DNA from 4 places in the Nonomuraea sp. B208 genome. Region 1 is predicted to be linked to each of the others. Evidence: riboswitches for the same ligand, from Rfam matches in the RefSeq annotation. Region 1 holds a riboswitch; each other region holds the start of a gene.

Region 1 (4,193 bases):
GGCGCCAGGAGGAGAGCCGCCGGGGCGGCTCGTCGGCGTCGGCTCACCTGGTCGGACACGATGCTCGATGTTGACGCGCTCCCCGGCGTGATCGCCGAGGATTCAGCCTGTGCCGCCTGGTGTCACGCGGCACTTCTGTGGCTTCCTGTTTCATCGACCGTGCCCCCTCGCTCGCCCCGGATGGGCGGGCGAGAGGGTCTCACCGGTCTCCGCAGGCGTTTTCCGTCTCCGCTTCCCGCCCATCTCAGGCACGGGTTTCCGTCCAGCGGCGACGATCCGACGTCCTTCGGCACGGATGTTGATCTCGGCATTGACATCCCGGTCGTGGGTAACCCCGCAAGGGCAGGTCCACTTCCGTACGGCCAGCGGCATCTGCCCGGCCAACGCTCTGCAGGCCGAACAGAGCTTGGAGGAGGGGAAGAACCTGCCGACCTTCACGAACGTCCGGCCGTACAGCTTCGCCTTGTACTCCACCATACCGATGAACGATGCCCAGCCCGCATCGTGCACGCTCTTGGCCAGCCTGGTGCGTGCCAGTCCCTTGACCGCCAGATCCTCCACATAGATCGCTTGGTTTTCGCGGATCAGCTTCGTGGACAACTGGTGGTGGAACTCGCGGCGCGCGTCGGCGACCTCGGCATGCCGGCGGGCGATCTTCACCCGGGCCTTGGCCCGGTTCTTGCTGCCTTTCTCCTTGCGTGACAGGGCAATTTGCGCCCGCTTGAGGTTCTTCTCCGCTCGGCGCAGGAACCGCGGGCTGTCGATCTTCCGTCCGCCCGACAGCACCGCGAAATGCGTCAGGCCCAGGTCGATCCCGGTCTCGGCTTCGATCGCGGGCAAAGGAGTCTGGGCGGCCTCGACCACGAAAGAAGCGAAATGCCTCCCGGCGGCATCCCTGACCACGGTGACAGAAGAGGGCTCGGACGGCAGGCTGCGTGACCAGCACACCGCCACATCACCGATCTTCGGCAGCCGCAGCTTGCCGGCCGGGGTGATAGCGAAACGCGCGTTGCGGGTGAAGCGGATCGCCTGCCGGTTGTCCTTGCGCGACCGGAAACGCGGCGGCCCCAGCGCGGGCCCCTTGCGCGTTCCGGACCTGGAGGCGAAGAAGTTCCGGAACGCCGCACAGGCGTCGGACAGCGCCTGCTGAAGCACCACCGCAGACACCTCGCCAAACCAGGAGCGCTGCGGTGTCCGTTTCGCCTGGGTGATCACCAGGCGGGACAGTTCCGCGTCGGTGACGAACGGCAAGCCCTGCTGGTGGACGTGATTGCGCAGCGCGACCGCGTCGTTGAACACCACCCGGGCGCACCCGAACGCCCGCGCGAGCGCAAGGCGCTGGCCGGGGGTCGGGTCGATCCGAAAGGAGTACCGCAGCTGCACTGGGTAATCCTACGGTTGGGTCATGGGCGAGTGCAGCGATATCAGGTCCGGCGGGCATTCCGTCTTCGTGCTGCACCCGCATCTGTTCTTCGTGACGAAGATCCGGCATCCGGTGGCCACCGGCAAGCGCCTGGCCCCGGCTGCAAGAGAGCGAGCTGGTCGGCTTCACCTCCGGGCCGAAGGCCGGAGGTGAAGCCGACGGTTCCGGTAGCCGGGCCGGACGGGTGCCCGGGGTGGGAAAAGGCGACAGCCCCGCCCGATCCCGTACGGGGATCGGGGCGGGGCTGTGGTCACATACCGGGACGGACCGCGCCGACGAACGACGATTTACGCCATCCGCTCAGCTTGTCGATACGTACCCGTTCGCCGGTCCTGGGCGAGTGGATCATCTTGCCCTTGCCGACGTACATGCCTACGTGGCCGAGCCCGTTGAAGAACATCAGGTCGCCTGGCTTGAGCTTTTTCCAGGAGACCTTCGTCCGGGTGCGGGCGAACTGGCTGCTCGCCACGCGCGGGAGCCTGATTCCGGCCTTCTTCCAGGCGTACTGGACGAGTCCGGAGCAGTCGAACGAGCCGGGGCCGGTGCCGCCGTAGCGGTACGGGTCCCCGATCTGGTTCTTGGCCACGGCGACGGCCCGGTGAGCCTTCGCCTGCTGCCGAGCGACCTTGCGCGCCTTGGCCGACCTGGCGGTCTTGACGGCCTTGGCGGACTTCGACGACTTCGTGCTGGTCTGCACCGAGGTCGTGGAGGTCGTGGCCGCGTCGCTCGTGGTCGCCGCCTGAGCCGCCGGGGCGTGGAGGACCACACCTCCGGCCGTCACGGTCATGGTGAGCGCCGCGCCACTCAGGGCAAGACGGGACAGACGGGGGTTATGCGGGGAGGTAGACAGGATTTCTCCTTGAGACTTCCACGAACGCCTACCGGGTTAGCTGACGGATTCGGGCCTGGAAGTAGCCCTACGGCGCGTGCGAACAGCGCCGATTCACCCCTGATCCCCTAGGGAGGGGGATCGGTGGTTCCCCGGCTCCGTGCCTCCTGGCTGCACGGATTCGGCAGGTCGCCGCCCCGTCGAGGTTTTTCTCATGGGGATGTACGGGAGGCGACCGGCGGATTCTGCGGGCGACATGGCGTGTCACCGCGACGCCAGAAGCTACGCCGACACGTCACGAATCGGCAAAGCGGACGACGGCTTGTCAAGATCAGACAAGGGGTCGAGTCAGGATCGAAACTCCTGCTCGGCGACCGGGCTCCGTTACCGGAATGTGACCATACTCACACTTCTCAGGACAGGGTCCAGTAAGGGGCGATTTGTCACTTTCGTCACAGTTTTCACTGCGATAACAGGGCACCGCGTCGCCGGCGCGGGAGGACGTACGGACGGCCTCAGGGACGGATGGCGCCCACGAGCCGCCGCCCGTAGGCCGACAGCTTGACGACCTTCACGACGTCGCCTGTCTGCGGCGCGTGAACGATCTGCCCGTTGCCCGCGTAGATACTGACGTGCCCCAGTCCTTCGCTGAAGATGAGGTCCCCGGGCTGCAGCGCGTCCAGGCTCACCCGGCGGTTCGCCCCCCAGGCCCACTGCTGCCACGTCGTACGCGGCAGCGAGACCCCCGCGGCCCGCCAGGCCGCCTGCGTCAGGCCGGAGCAGTCGTAGCCGCCCGGGCCCGTCCCGCCGAACACGTACGGCTTGCCGATCTGCGCGTAGGCGAAGCGCAGCACCGAGGCCGCGTTGCCCGACGCGGAGCCGGTGTACTTCATGCCGGTGCTGTTGGGGTTGCCTGGGTTGTAGGCGTTCAGCTTCTCCAGCAGCTTCTTCTGCTGGGCGATCAGCTTGAGGATCTCCGCGCGTTCCTTCTGGACCCCGTCGCGCTCCTTGTCGGCCGCCTCCAGGGCCTTCTCCGCCTTGTCCCGCTCGGTCTTGAGCCCGCGGTTCTCCCGGTCGAAGGCGCTCAGCTTCTCGGCCCGTTCCTTGGAGATCTGGCCGGTCAGCGCGAGGCGGGCGAGGAAGTCGTCGGGGTTGTCGGCGCCGAGGAAGCCCGGCAGGGACGTGACGTCGCCGCCGAGCTGGTAGCTGTCGACGGCCATGCTGATCACCTGGGCGCGCAGGTCGGCGACGGTGGCCAGCTTGCGCTTGTAGCTGTTGTCGAGGTCCGTGTAGCTGGACTTCGCCTTCTTGTACCGCTCCGTGGCCGTGTTGTAGCGGTCGACGACCTTGTCCGCCTTGTCGTTGAGCTTCTCCAGCTTGGCCTTGGCCTGAGCGAGCGTGGGTTTGGGATCGGCGATCGCGGCCCCGGTGGGAGTAAGCACCAGTCCGAACGCGATCCCCGCGGCCACCGGTACCCGGCCAAACCTCACTGCGTCGCCTCCCAGGGTAAACATCTGGGGCGAATAGTACAGAAGTGGCGGGTGAGGTCTCACCTCAATGGGTAAAACCTTAAATTCGTAATCTAGGCGCGACCAAGCCGGCGCAACAGCAGAGCAGACGGAACCGGTCTGGCTCCCATCCGCCGCACCGATTCGGCCACCTCGCGGTCGGAGGACACGACGGCGATGGCCCGCCCCGGCGGCTCGACCCGGACGAGCTGCCGGATGAGGTCGTCGGCGATCTCCCCGGGGTCGCTGAAGAGCACCCGCACCCCGCGCGGCGCGACGACCTGCACGGGGGCGTTGAGCTCGGCCCCGTCGAAGACGACGGTCACCTCGACCCTGGTCTGCGCGGCCAGCCCGCCGAGGTTGGTCATGAGCCGGTTGCGCTGGTCGGCCAGGGTGAGCGTGCCGTAGCCGGTCTTGGTGACGTTGTAGCCGT
Region 2 (4,193 bases), on a different contig from region 1:
CTGGCCAGCGCGCGCAACACCGCCCAGGCGCACGCCGCGCTGAAGAACGGGGAGTGGAAGCGGTCCAAGTACACCGGCGTCGAGCTGGACGAGAAGGTCGTCGGCATCCTCGGCTTCGGCAAGATCGGCCAGCTCGTGGCGCAGCGGCTGGCGCCGTTCGGCGTCGAGATCATCGCCTACGACCCCTACCTGCCGCCGGCCCGCGCCGCGCAGCTCGGCGTCAAGCTGGTGAGCCTCGACGAGGTGTTCAAGCAGGCCGACTTCATCACCGTGCACCTGCCGAAGACCAAGGAGACCCTCGGGCTCATCGGCGACGAGGCGCTGCACAAGGTCAAGCCGAGCGTGCGCATCGTCAACGTCGCCCGCGGCGGCATCGTGGACGAGGCCGCGCTCTACTCCGCGATCAAGGAGGGCCGCGTCGCCGGCGCCGGCCTCGACGTCTTCGCCAAGGAGCCCTGCACCGACAGCCCGCTGTTCGAGCTCGACCAGGTCGTCGTCACGCCGCACCTCGGCGCCTCCACCCACGAGGCCCAGGAGAAGGCCGGCACCCAGGTCGCGCGGAGCGTGAAGCTGGCGCTCGCGGGCGAGTTCGTGCCGGACGCGGTCAACGTCCAGGGCGGCGCCGTCGCCGAGGACGTCAAGCCGGGCCTGCCGCTGGCCGAGAAGCTGGGCCGGGTGTTCACCGCGCTGGCCGGCGAGGTCGCCACCAAGCTCGACGTCGAGGTGCGCGGCGAGATCGCCTCCCAGGACGTGCGGGTCATCGAGCTGGCCGCGCTCAAGGGCGTCTTCGCCGACGTCATCGAGGAGCAGGTCACCTACGTCAACGCGCCGCTGCTGGCCAAGGACCGCGGCGTCGCCGTCGAGCTGATCACCAGCTCCGAGAGCCCCGACTGGCGCAACGTGGTGACCGTACGCGGCGTGCTGGCCGACGGCCGCCAGGTCTCGGTGTCGGGCACGCTGTCCGGTCCCCGCCAGATCACCAAGATCGTCGAGGTCAACGGCTACGAGATGGAGATCGAGCCGACGGCGCACCTCGCGTTCTTCACCTACGCCGACCGTCCCGGCATCGTCGGCGTGGTCGGCCGCCTGCTCGGCGAGCACGGCGTCAACATCGCCTCCATGCAGGTGGCCCGCGACGTCAAGGGCGGCAAGGCGCTCATCGCGCTGACCGTCGACTCGGCGATCCCGGCCGACATCGTCGACCAGATCGTGGCCGAGATCGGCGCAGAGAGCGGCCGTTCTGTGGACCTGGAGGACTGACACTCCCCGCCTCGCGCGAAAGGCCGCCGCCCGGATCGGGCGGCGGCCTTTTCGTCGTCTCAGCTGTCTCAGCATGCGGGATGCTAGGACATCCAACGAGATTCCTCGGTTAACGTGGAAGCACATGCGCCAGGTGCTCGTACTCATTACCTGCCGCGGCGAGGCCTGTTAGGGCAGGTCGGCGACTCGCCGCGGTGAACGGCGTCGCGTCGGCCGGTAAGTCCCTCCCGTCAGTAACGCCTCCTCGCGAAACGAGTTGACGATCATGTACGAGATGTACGCCTGGAACCGTGCGGAAGACCACAAGGACGAGGCCGCCGAGGCCCTGCAGACCGCGCTGGACCGCCGCGACAACGGCGGCGCCCCGCAGGAGTCCGGCCGGTAGGGCCCCGGCTCACCCATCAGGGACGTCGGTCAGAGCACCGACGCGACGGGCATGGGCGGTGCCGGCTCCTCCTGCCGCTCCGCCCACTCCCGTACGCCCTTGCGGTCGGGCCGGACGCCGCCGACGAAGACGCTCCTGCGCCAGCTCGACAGCTTTTCCTCCTTGATGACGTCGCCGGTGCGGGGCGCGTGCACCATGTAGCCGGGCCGGGAGATCATCCCGACGTGGCCGAGGTTGCTGAAGAAGACCAGGTCGCCGGGCTTGAGGTGGTTCCAGGAGACCTTCTTGTCGAATGCCGCGTACTGGTCGGCGGCGACGCGGGGCAGCTGGATCCCCGCCTTCTGGTACGCCCGGAGCATGAGGCCCGAGCAGTCGTACCCGCCCCTGCCGGTCCCGCCCCATAGGTACGGGATGCCCTGTTTTTTCAGGGCGAAGTTCAGCGCGATCTTCCAGGCGGGCCTGCTCTGCCGGTCCCGGATCTTCTTGAGTTCCGGACCGGTGAGCGTGGTGGTGAGTGCGCGCTGGTCGAGGGTTTCGGCCTTGGGCGCGCGGTCGGGGTTGTTCTCGTCGGGGGTGGAGGCCTGGGCGGGGGAGGCGAGCACGGCGAGGCCGGTCGCGCCCGCCGCCACGAGAATGGCGATGCGAGACAGGGGACTGTCCTTCCATACGGCCGACCGGGTTAGCTGACGGGCTCGGGCTTGGAAGCAGCCCTACGGCGCATGCCGATTCGCCCCTGGGGGAGAGTGGGTCCCCGGCTCCACGCGAACCGCCGCGTGGATTAGGCAGGGCACGGACGCTAACGAATCGGTCAAAAGATCGCAAATGTTCACAAATCGGACTTCTCGTGAACAGTCCGAGAAATGAGACCGGGTGTTCGTCAGGCGAGACGAGCCGGTAAGGTACCGGCATGGAGTCGCGTAACATCCGCTTGGCCGTCATCCCCGGCGATGGCATCGGCACCGAGGTCGTCACCGAAGGGCTCAAGGTCCTCGAAGCCGTCGGCACGAAGATCGAGCCCACGCACTACGACCTGGGCGCGGCGCGATACCACCGCACCGGCGAGACGCTGCCCGACTCGGTGCTGCAGGAGCTGCGCGGCTACGACGCGATCCTGCTCGGCGCGGTGGGCGACCCCAGCGTGCCGCCGGGCATCCTGGAGCGCGACCTGCTGCTGCGGCTGCGCTTCGAGTTCGACCACTACGTCAACCTGCGCCCGGTCAAACTCTTCCCCGGCGTCGAGACCCCGCTGGCCGACACCACGGCCGAGGACATCGACATGATCGTGGTCCGCGAGGGCACCGAGGGCCTCTACGCGGGCACCGGCGGCGCCATGCGGCGCGGCACGCCGCACGAGATCGCCACCCAGGAGTCGCTCAACACCGCCCACGGCGTCGAGCGCGTCGTCCGCTACGCCTTCGACAAGGCCCAGAGCCGCCCGCGCAAGAAGCTGACGCTGGTCCACAAGACCAACGTCCTCACCTTCGCCGGCGACCTGTGGCAGCGCACGGTCAACCGGGTGGCCGAGGAATACCCCGAGGTCACCACCGACTACTGCCACATCGACGCGGCGTCGATGTTCTTCGTGACGCAGCCGGGGCGCTTCGACGTCGTCGTCACCGACAACCTGTTCGGCGACATCATCACCGACCTCGGCGCGGCCATCGCGGGCGGCATCGGCCTGGCCGCGAGCGGCAACATCAACCCCGAGCGCACGGCGCCCAGCATGTTCGAGCCGGTGCACGGCAGCGCCCCCGACATCGCGGGCCAGGGCAAGGCCGACCCGACCGCCACCATCCTGTCGGTCGCCATGCTCCTCGACCACCTCGGCCTGAGCGCCGAGGCGGCCAAGGTCGAGCAGGCGGTCGCCGACGACATCGTCGAGCGGCTGACCGGCTGGACCGGCCGCACCACCTCGCAGATCGGCGACGACATCACCGCGCGAGTATCCGGCTAGGGCCGCCTAGCCTCCCCACGCGCCTGGCGGTCCGCACCCGGATCGCCAGGCGCTTTTTGCTGTCCGAAGTGGCCGAATCGCCCAACGGCAGCTTGTCATCCCATATGGCGAGACAATAGGAAGTACTAGCTGCCTTCGGGCAGCACTGCCGCGCTGTAGCGGGTCCACGGACCCTCAGGATTCGGTAGATTTTCGCGAAATCGCAGAGAGAAGGACCATCGTCATGACCATCGCTCAGAAGCTCAGCTTCGACGTGCAGCTATCCGACCACGCTCGCACCGCGGCCGAGCGGGAGCAGGTACTGACGAACCCCGGATTCGGGCAGTCCTTCACCGACCACATGATCATCATCGACTACACCGAGGGTCGCGGCTGGCACGACGCCCGGCTGGCGCCGTACGGGCCGCTCTCGCTCGACCCGGCCACCGCGGTCTTCCACTACGCGCAGGAGCTGTTCGAGGGCCTGAAGGCGTACCGGCAGGCCAACGGCTCCATCGTGATGTTCCGCCCGTACGCCAACGCCGCCCGCTTCAACCGCTCGGCCGCCCGCATGGCCATGCCCGAGCTGCCCGAGGAGACGTTCGTCGAGTCGCT
Region 3 (4,193 bases), on a different contig from region 1:
CGTAGCCCGGCTGCGACTGCGGCTGCTGGCCGTACTGGGGCTGCTGGCCGTAGCCCGGCTGGGACTGGCCCTGCTGGCCGTAGCCCTGCTGACCGTAGTCAGGCTGGGACTGCGGCTGCTGGCCGTAGCCCTGCTGCTGGCCGTAGCCCTGCTGCTGGCCGTACTGCGGTTGCTGGCCGTAGCCCTGCTGCTGGCCGCCGTACTGGGGCTGCTGGCCGTAGCCCTGCTGCTGGCCGTACTGCGGTTGCTGGCCGTAGCCCGGCTGCTGGCCGTACTGGGGCTGCTGGCCGTAGCCGGGCTGCTGCTGGTTGTAGGGGGACTGGCCGAAGGCGTCGTCCGTGCGGTAGCCGACCACGGTGGCGTCGGGGTCGGGCTCGCCGGGGTGACGGCCCTGGTGCTGCTGGCCGTAGGGGGGATTGCCAGGCGCGGAGTTCTCGCCGGATTCGTCTTGCGGATACGGCGGCTGTCCGGTGCTCACCGTGTCACCTCGCTTCGCGTGCGCATGTGGCACGTGTCAGGGCACATGCCTGTGCTGCCCAACGTATCGACATAGGTATCAACAATCACCTTTCCAATTGGTCAAGGTCCGCGTCACCCGATGTCAGATGGAGCAGCATGCGGGTGTTGCCCAGGGTGTTCGGCTTGACGTGCTCCAGGTCGAGGAACTCGGCCACACCCTCGTCGTACGAGGCCAGAAGTTCGGCGTAGACCTCCGGTGAGACCGGTGTCCCCTGGATGGGCCGGAACCCGTGCCTGGCGAAGAATTCGATCTCGAAAGTGAGACAGAATACGCGCCGCAGACCCAGATCCTTGGCCTGCTGTATGAGAGCCTCCACGATCCGGTGGCCGATGCCCATGCCCCGGCACTCCGGATCGACGGCGACCGTGCGGACCTCGGCGAGATCCTCCCACAGGACGTGCAGGGCGCCGCAGCCGGCGACCCGCCCGCCGAGATCGGCCACCCAGAACTCCTGTACGTCCTCGTACAGCGTCACCGTGGTCTTCTCCAGGAGCCGAGGACCCGCGCCCGCGTAGGTGTCGACCAGGCGCCTGATGCCGCGGACGTCGGGCGTGCGGGCACGCCGGACCACCACCGCGGTCTCGGGCGCTGTCAGCTCGGCCACCTGCTCCATGGCTCTCCAGAGTACAGATGTCATTACGGCTCGGACCTAACTCCCTCAACCGCCCCGTACCCGGGGTCCGGTACGACTGTCCAGGCGCAGGTCCGACGTTCGCCGACGTCAGGCAAAACCAAGGGCAAAAAGGACATAAAGTCTCTCCTGTACGCTTGATCACGAGATCACCTTGTGACCCTTCGGTTGTGAAACCTCAACAGATCAAGCAGTTCTGGTTGAGCAGGAACCGGGAGTGCATTAGTGTCCAGCGACGACGTTCCCCGCGTGTCGCGCGCGGGAGACACGCCCAATTCCCGCAAGGGAAGCCGGGGACCCGCCGATGGCGCCCGCCGCACGCCATCACTGGGGTGAATCCGAAACGTTCGGTAGGGCTCCTCCGGCCCGAACCCGTCAGCTAACCCGGTAGGCGTCGAGGAAGGGAGTCGGTTGGTGAAGCGCACGCGCACGCGTGGGGACGAGAGGACGGCGGGCGGGAGCGCCCCCCGTCGGGAGCGGTTCCGGCGGCCGTTCCGCCTCGGAGCGGCGGCCCTGATGGCCGGCGCGTTACTGGCGGCCCCCATCGCCCCAGCGTCCGCGGAGCCCAAGCCCTCCCTCAAGGAGCTGTCGGAGCGGGTCGAGAAGCTGCACGTCGAGATCGAGACGCTCACGGAGCAGTACAACGGCCAGCGGGAGAAGTACAAAACCGCCAAGAAGGCCGCCGACTCCGCCCAGCAGACCTTGGCCGACAGCCAGGCCGACCTCGCCGCCAAGCGCGCGAAGGCCGTCATGCTCGCCCAGAACGCCTACATCACCGGCGGGCTCAACCGCTCGCTCACGTTCATGCAGTCCGACGATCCCGAGAAGTTCCTCGACCGGGCCGCGACCACCCACGCGCTGGAGACGCAGCAGAGCGAAGAGGTCAACCAGCTGCTCAAGGCCATGGACGCGGCCACCCGCGCCGAGGCCGGCGCCAAGACCCGCATGGAGGAGCTGCGCGGGATCGTGGCCGACCTCGACGCCAAGCGCGACAAGATCACCGCCCTCGTGGCCAAGACGGAGAGCAGCCTCTTCCGCCGCGCCCTCGGCGAGGCCGGGCAGCCCGGCACCCGCGCCGTACGCGTCAACCTGCCGATCCCCGGCACCGGCAAGGCCGCCGCGGCCGCCAGGTGGGCGCTCACGCAGCAGCTCAAGCCGTACGTGTGGGGCGCGGGAGGCCCCAGCTCCTACGACTGCTCCGGCCTGGTCATGGCCGCCTTCAGGCGCGTCGGCATCTCGCTGCCGCACTACACCGGCGACCAGTGGACCGCGGGTCGGCACATCTCCCGTGAGGAGATGCGCCCCGGCGACCTGGTCTTCTTCTACAGCGACCTGCACCACGTCGGCATCTACATCGGCGGGGGCATGATGGTGCACGCCCCGCGCACCGGCGACGTCGTACGGGTGGCCGCGCTCGGCAACCGGCCCTTCGCGGGCGCGGTGCGCATCGCAGACTGAGCCGGCATGACCCGGTGACCCTTGCTCCAAGCGTCCCTTCAGATGAGATGGCGGCGTGCCGCCCAGGCCACGGCCTCGATGGCCGTGGCCACACCGATGCGGTCGCAGATGCCGCGCAGTCTTCGGCGCACCGTGCGTCCGCTGATGTCCAGACGTCTCCCCACTCGATCCACAGTGACGCCCTTGGCCAGCTCGCCGAGTAAAGCCAGATCCGCGTGGCTCAGCTCAACGCCTTCAGTGAGCACTTCCATCGGGAGCCCTCCCCCCCAACAGCAGAATTTGGACCTCACAACGGGCCAAAGCCGCTCGTCTCGCAGAAGGTAAACGCATCTCTGAAAGGTCGTCAAGCGTGATAAATCCCGCCCTTGACGAGCGCTATTGACATGATCGCGTATATGTGACCTACTCGCCATATGCCGACCGGATGCTGGACGCGCGATGACCGATCTCGTTGATCAGTCCGGAGGCTCATCACCCTCCCCTTCGGGTTCGGCGGACCTTCTGGGTTTTGATCCCGCGGACCCCGGCTTTCTGGTTGATCCCTATGCGCGCTACCACGCGCTGCGCGAACGCGGGCCGATCTTCCGTACGCCGGCCGGGCTGTTCGTCCTGACCGATCACGAATTGTGCGGCGCCATGCTCCGCGATCCGCGTTTCGGTCACGGCCCCAGTCCCATCAACCGCGTCAATCCAGGTCAGCCTGTCGAGTCATTTCTGCGGATGGATCCGCCCGATCACACCCGGTTACGCGGTCTGGTCAGCAGGGCGTTCACGCCCCGCATGGTCGAACGGCTGCGCCCGCGCGTCGAGGCCGTCACCGCCGGGCTGATCGCGGCGCTGCCCGAGGAGGGCGACCTGGTTTCCGGCTTCGCGTACCCGCTGCCGGTCAGGGTGATCTGCGAGATGCTGGGGGTGCCGCCGGAAGATCACGAGCGCTTCCAGGGCTGGAGCGAGACGGCCGCCCGCAGCCTTGACCCGATGCTTACAGCGGAGCTGATATCGGAGAGCGGGCGGTCAGGAAGAGAGTTCCGCGACTACTTCCGCGACCTCCTGGAGCTCCGGCGCCGGCAGCCGGGCGACGACCTGCTGAGCGCACTCACCCGGGTCGAGGAGCTGACCGAGGGCGAGCTGCTGGCCACCTGCGTGCTGCTGCTCGTGGCCGGGCACGAGACGACCGTCAACCTCATCGCCAACGGGGTGCTCGCCCTGGTCCGGCACGGCCTGCTCGCGTACGCCGCCGAGCGGCCGCGGCAGGTCGTCGAGGAGGTGCTGCGCTACGACCCGCCGGTCCAGCTCACCGGACGGGTGGCGCTGCGCGACGCGGAGCTCGGCGGGACGCCGGTGCCCGCGGGGACGGCCGTGGTCGCGCTGATCGGCGCGGCCAATCGCGACCCCGCGGTCTTCCCCGACCCCGACCACCTCGACCCCACCCGATCCGACCCCGGCCGACCCGACCCCGGCCGACCCGACCTCAGCCGCTCCGACCCCGGCCGATCCGACCTCAGCCGCTCCGACGCCACCCGCTCGGATGGCGCTCGTGAGCCGGGGCGGCATCTCGCCTTCGGGCTCGGCATCCACTTCTGT
Region 4 (4,193 bases), on a different contig from region 1:
CCGTGCGCGCGAGCGGGCTGCCGCGCGAGAAGGTGTTCATCACGACCAAGCTGTGGAACGGCGACCACGGCCGCGCCGAGCAGGCCTTCGACGAGAGCCTGGCCCGGCTGGGCCTCGATTACGTCGACCTCTTCCTCATCCACTGGCCGGTGCCGCGGCAGGACAAGTACGTCCAGGCCTGGAAGGCCCTGGAGAAGATCTACCGGGACGGCCGGGCCAGGGCGATCGGGGTGTCCAACTTCACCGTCCCCACGCTCACCCGGCTGATGGAGGAGACGGGCATCACGCCGTCGATCAACCAGATCGAGCTCCATCCCTACCTGCAGCAGCGCGAGATGCGCGAGTTCCACGAGGCCAACGGCATCCTCACGGAGGCGTGGAGCCCGCTCGGCCAGGGCAGGGGCCTGCTGGACGATCCGGCGCTCGCGGTGCTGTCGGGCAAGTACGGCAGGACGCCCGCCCAGATCGTGCTCCGCTGGCACCTGCAGCTCGGCAACGTGGTGATCCCGAAGTCGGTCACCCCGGCGCGCATCAAGGAGAACATCGACGTGTTCGGCTTCATCCTCGACACCGAGGACATGGCCGCCATCGGAGCGCTCAACCAGGGCAAGCGCCTCGGGCCCGACCCCGACACCTTCAACGCCACCTGAACCCTCTACGATCTCGCCTTGTGCGAGATTTTGCGTGGGGCATAGCGGCGACCGGCGGCATCGCCCAGACCGTGGGGACGGCCATCGCGGCCGAGCCGGGCATGCGGGTGGCCGCCGTCGGCTCCCGCGACCTCGGCCGGGCGCGGGCGCTGGCGGCGACGCTCGGCGCGGAGTCGGCGTACGGCTCCTACGAGCAGCTGTGCGCCGACCCGGCCGTGGACGCGATCTACGTCGCCACGCCCCACGCCCAGCACCTCCCGGTGGCCGCGGCCGCCATCGCGAACGGCAAGGCCGTGCTGTGCGAGAAGCCGCTCGCGGCGAGCGTGGCCGACGCCGAGACGATGGTGCGCCTGGCGCGCGAGGCGGGCGTCTTCCTCATGGAGGCCATGTGGATGCGGTTCAACCCGCTGATCCGCATGATCGCCACCGACGAGCGCTTCGGGGAGATCCGCTCGGTGCAGGCGTCCTTCGGCTTCGCCCATCCCTATGACGAGGCGCACCGGCTGTGGGCTCCCGAGCTGGGCGGCGGCGCGCTGCTCGACCTCGGCATCTACCCGTTCGGGCTGGCGCAGCTGCTGCTCGGCATGCCCGAGAGCCTGCGCGTCACCGGGGCGCTCGCGCCCAACGGCGTGGACGCCGAGGCGGCGGGGCTGCTGACGTACTCCGGGGGGCGGCACGCCGTGGTGGCGACCTCGTTGCTCGCGCACTACCCCAACTCCGCCCACGTGGTCGGCACGGGCATGCGGGCGGACATCCCGGCGGCGTTCTGGGCGCCGGAGCGGATCGTGCTGTCCGCGCCCGGCATGGAGCCCGAGGAGCATCTGCTCGATCCGGCCGACAACGGCTACGCGGGTGAGGTGCGCGAGGTGCGTGCCGCGGTGGCCGAGGGACGGACCGAATCGGCGGTCATGCCGCTTGACGAATCCCTTGCCATGATGGGGCTGCTGGCCGACGCCCGGCAACAACTGTCCTGACCAGCCCTTTAGGGATTTGTCATCTCCTTGCCATGTGTATTACCTTATGGGGCATCTCAGGGCATACGTCCGTTTTGTCGGAGTATGTCTGACCATCGCAAGTGAAAGAACATCACAGGATCGTCCTGTGACCGCTGAATCCGCCACGCGCGGAACCGGGGACCCACGTCCTTTGGGGTGAATCGGCATCACGTGCCGTAGGGCAGCTTCCACGTCCGAACCCGTCAGCTAACCCGGTAAGCGGCATGGAAGCAAGGAGTAACCCCCTCGATGGCCAAGCACGGCTTCACCGCTGCCCGAAAGATGAAGATCGCCTACGCCGTCCTCGGCACGGCCGTGGCCGCCGCCGCGCTCGGCCCGCAGGCCGCGAACGCCGAGACCGCGTCGGCCGCAGGACAGCACAGCAGCACTGTCAAGAGCACCAAGAACCCGGTCGACCACGCCGCCCAGCGCTCCCGCGCCGACGAGAACAAGATCCAGGTCACCGCCGACCAGGTGCTGTCCATGGCCCGCTCCCAGGTGGGCACCAGCGAGAACGCCGCCGGCGGCGGCACCCCGTACCAGCGCTGGTACGCCGACTCGAAGCGGGCCGCCGAGACCATCGCCCGCGACGGCGGCACCCCCGCCGGCTACCTCAACGCCCCCTGGTGCGCGATGTTCGTCTCCTGGGTCGGCGAGAAGACCGGCGCCCGCCCGCAGATCGGCTGGGACGCCTGGACCGTCGCCCACGCCAAGTGGTTCAAGAACAACGACCGCTTCGGCACCGTCGCCAAGCCCGGCGCGGTGGTCTTCTTCTCCTGGAGCGGCAGCAAGGACCTCGACGCCATCAACCACGTCGGGTTCGTCGAGAAGGACAACCAGGACGGCACCATCTCCACCATCGAGGGCAACACCGGCAACGGCAAGGTGGAGGAGCGCGTCCGGCCGAAGTGGCAGGTCGTCGGCTACGGCTACCCCGAGTACGCCTCCTGACCTCACCCACGTACGAGCGCGCGTCCCCATCGCCCGGGGACGCGCGCTCGTCGCGTGTGCGGCCCCGCCCGGGTCAGGGCGTGGGCTCTTCCAGCAGCCGCAGGCTCTCGCGGGCCCACTCGGCGCGGGCCGTCGCGACCGCGATCTGGCCGGCGAAGACGTGCGCCTTCAGCGCGGCGATGCGGTCGTGCTCGGCCGCCGGGCGGTTCTTCAGCCGCTCCTTGAGCAGGGGCGTGTCCTTGGCCAGCAGCGCCTCCCTGTGCGCCCGCCACTCGGCGGCGAGCTGCTCCTGCTCGGCGATGAACGCCTTGAGCACCGACGCGGCCCGGTCCGGCTCGATCATGTCGAAGAACAGCGCCTGCAGGAAGAACGCGTCGCGCGCCGGCGGCGGGGTGTGGGAGGTGCCGAGCCAGGCGCGCAGCTCCGCCAGGCCGCGTTCGGTGATGGAGTAGACGGTCCTGCTCAGCCTGGTGCCCCGGATCTCCTTCTGGCCCTCGATGAGGCCGACCTGCTCCATCTGGCGCAGCGTGGGATAGATCTGGCTCTGCGGCGCCGACCACACCCAGCGCGGGGCGGCCTCGAAGAAGCGGGTCAGCTCGTACCCGTTCATGGGGCGCGCCTCCAGGACGCCGAGCAGCGCGTGCTGAAGCGACATGCCCTCCAGCATAGGGAGAGCATGATCCGTTCCTCTAGAACAGGTATGGAGATACATGTATTGTCCTCCCTGTCTTCGGGAACGATCTCGCGAGGAGGCGGGCGGCGGTGCGCACGGCTGAAGCCGGACCCTTACCGGAAGAGCACTTACGGACCGAGCTGGCCCTGGCCGGGCGGGCGCTGGCGGCGGCGGGGCTGGTGACCGCGTTCGGGCACGTCTCGGTCCGGACCGGCGCCGACCGGCTGCTGATGACTCCACCCGTGCCCCTCGGCACCCTCACGGCCGCGTCCCCGTACGCCGAGCTCCCCCTCGACGCCGCCGAACTGCCCGGCGGAGCGCCGCGCGAGGCGTGGATCCACGTCGAGATCGCCCGCGCCCGCCCCGGCGCCGGCGCGATCTGCCGGGCGCAGCCGCCCGCCGCCACCGCGCTCGCCGCCGCCGGGGTGCCCATCCGGCCACTCCACGGGCAGGGCGCCTTCCTCGGGCCCGAGGTGCCCGTGCTCGACGACGCCGTGCTCGTCCGCGACCGGGCCCGCGGCCGGGCGCTCGCCGACCGGCTCGGCGACTCCCCCGCCCTGGTCATGCGGGGCAACGGCGCGGTCACCGCCGGCGCGAGCGCCGGCGAGGCCGTCGCCCTCATGTGGGTGCTGGAGGCCAGCGCCCGCATGAACGCCACCGCCGCCGCGGCCGGCACCCCCGTCCCCCTCACCCCCGCCGAACAGCGGGCGTGGCGGTCCGCCGCGCCCGAACTCCTTGCCCGCATCTGGTCCCACCTCCGGGAGTCGTCATGATCGAGTTGACGGACATCGCCTACGTCCGCTCCGGCGCCGCCGACCTGGACACCGCCGTGCGCTTCGCGGTCGACGTCGTCGGCATGGAGCTCACCGCCCAGGAGAACGGCGTCGCCTACCTGCGCGCCGACCAGCGCCACCACTGCCTCGC

The links. A riboswitch is a leader RNA that binds a small molecule or an ion and turns the genes downstream of it on or off. The one in region 1 is predicted to bind cyclic di-AMP.
Region 2: it holds a riboswitch for cyclic di-AMP, as region 1 does, so the genes downstream of both, AC27IY_RS46935 (C40 family peptidase) here and AC27IY_RS25440 (C40 family peptidase) in region 1, are expected to answer to the same signal.
Region 3: it holds a riboswitch for cyclic di-AMP, as region 1 does, so the genes downstream of both, AC27IY_RS18505 (C40 family peptidase) here and AC27IY_RS25440 (C40 family peptidase) in region 1, are expected to answer to the same signal.
Region 4: it holds a riboswitch for cyclic di-AMP, as region 1 does, so the genes downstream of both, AC27IY_RS26355 (CHAP domain-containing protein) here and AC27IY_RS25440 (C40 family peptidase) in region 1, are expected to answer to the same signal.

The regions. Positions count from the first base shown of each region.
Region 1 covers NZ_BAAJOU010000023.1:331,627-335,819, reverse strand. The annotation lists gene AC27IY_RS25445 (RNA-guided endonuclease InsQ/TnpB family protein) at 151-1,383, opposite strand; gene AC27IY_RS25440 (C40 family peptidase) at 1,674-2,210, opposite strand; cyclic di-AMP (ydaO/yuaA leader) riboswitch at 2,284-2,449, opposite strand; gene AC27IY_RS25435 (C40 family peptidase) at 2,768-3,694, opposite strand; gene AC27IY_RS25430 (NYN domain-containing protein) at 3,835-4,193, opposite strand, start outside.
Region 2 covers NZ_BAAJOU010000033.1:334,773-338,965, forward strand. The annotation lists gene serA (phosphoglycerate dehydrogenase) at 1-1,260, shown strand, start outside; gene AC27IY_RS46935 (C40 family peptidase) at 1,675-2,274, opposite strand; cyclic di-AMP (ydaO/yuaA leader) riboswitch at 2,299-2,440, opposite strand; gene AC27IY_RS46940 (3-isopropylmalate dehydrogenase) at 2,553-3,599, shown strand; gene AC27IY_RS46945 (branched-chain amino acid aminotransferase) at 3,823-4,193, shown strand, end outside.
Region 3 covers NZ_BAAJOU010000021.1:334,184-338,376, reverse strand. The annotation lists gene AC27IY_RS18515 (RDD family protein) at 1-478, opposite strand, end outside; gene AC27IY_RS18510 (amino-acid N-acetyltransferase) at 564-1,133, opposite strand; cyclic di-AMP (ydaO/yuaA leader) riboswitch at 1,410-1,560, shown strand; gene AC27IY_RS18505 (C40 family peptidase) at 1,566-2,609, shown strand; gene AC27IY_RS18500 (LuxR C-terminal-related transcriptional regulator) at 2,648-2,860, opposite strand; gene AC27IY_RS18495 (cytochrome P450) at 3,330-4,193, shown strand, end outside.
Region 4 covers NZ_BAAJOU010000024.1:67,011-71,203, reverse strand. The annotation lists gene AC27IY_RS26365 (aldo/keto reductase) at 1-650, shown strand, start outside; gene AC27IY_RS26360 (Gfo/Idh/MocA family protein) at 671-1,624, shown strand; cyclic di-AMP (ydaO/yuaA leader) riboswitch at 1,747-1,882, shown strand; gene AC27IY_RS26355 (CHAP domain-containing protein) at 1,895-2,596, shown strand; gene AC27IY_RS26350 (PadR family transcriptional regulator) at 2,670-3,251, opposite strand; gene AC27IY_RS26345 (class II aldolase/adducin family protein) at 3,359-4,042, shown strand; gene AC27IY_RS26340 (VOC family protein) at 4,039-4,193, shown strand, end outside.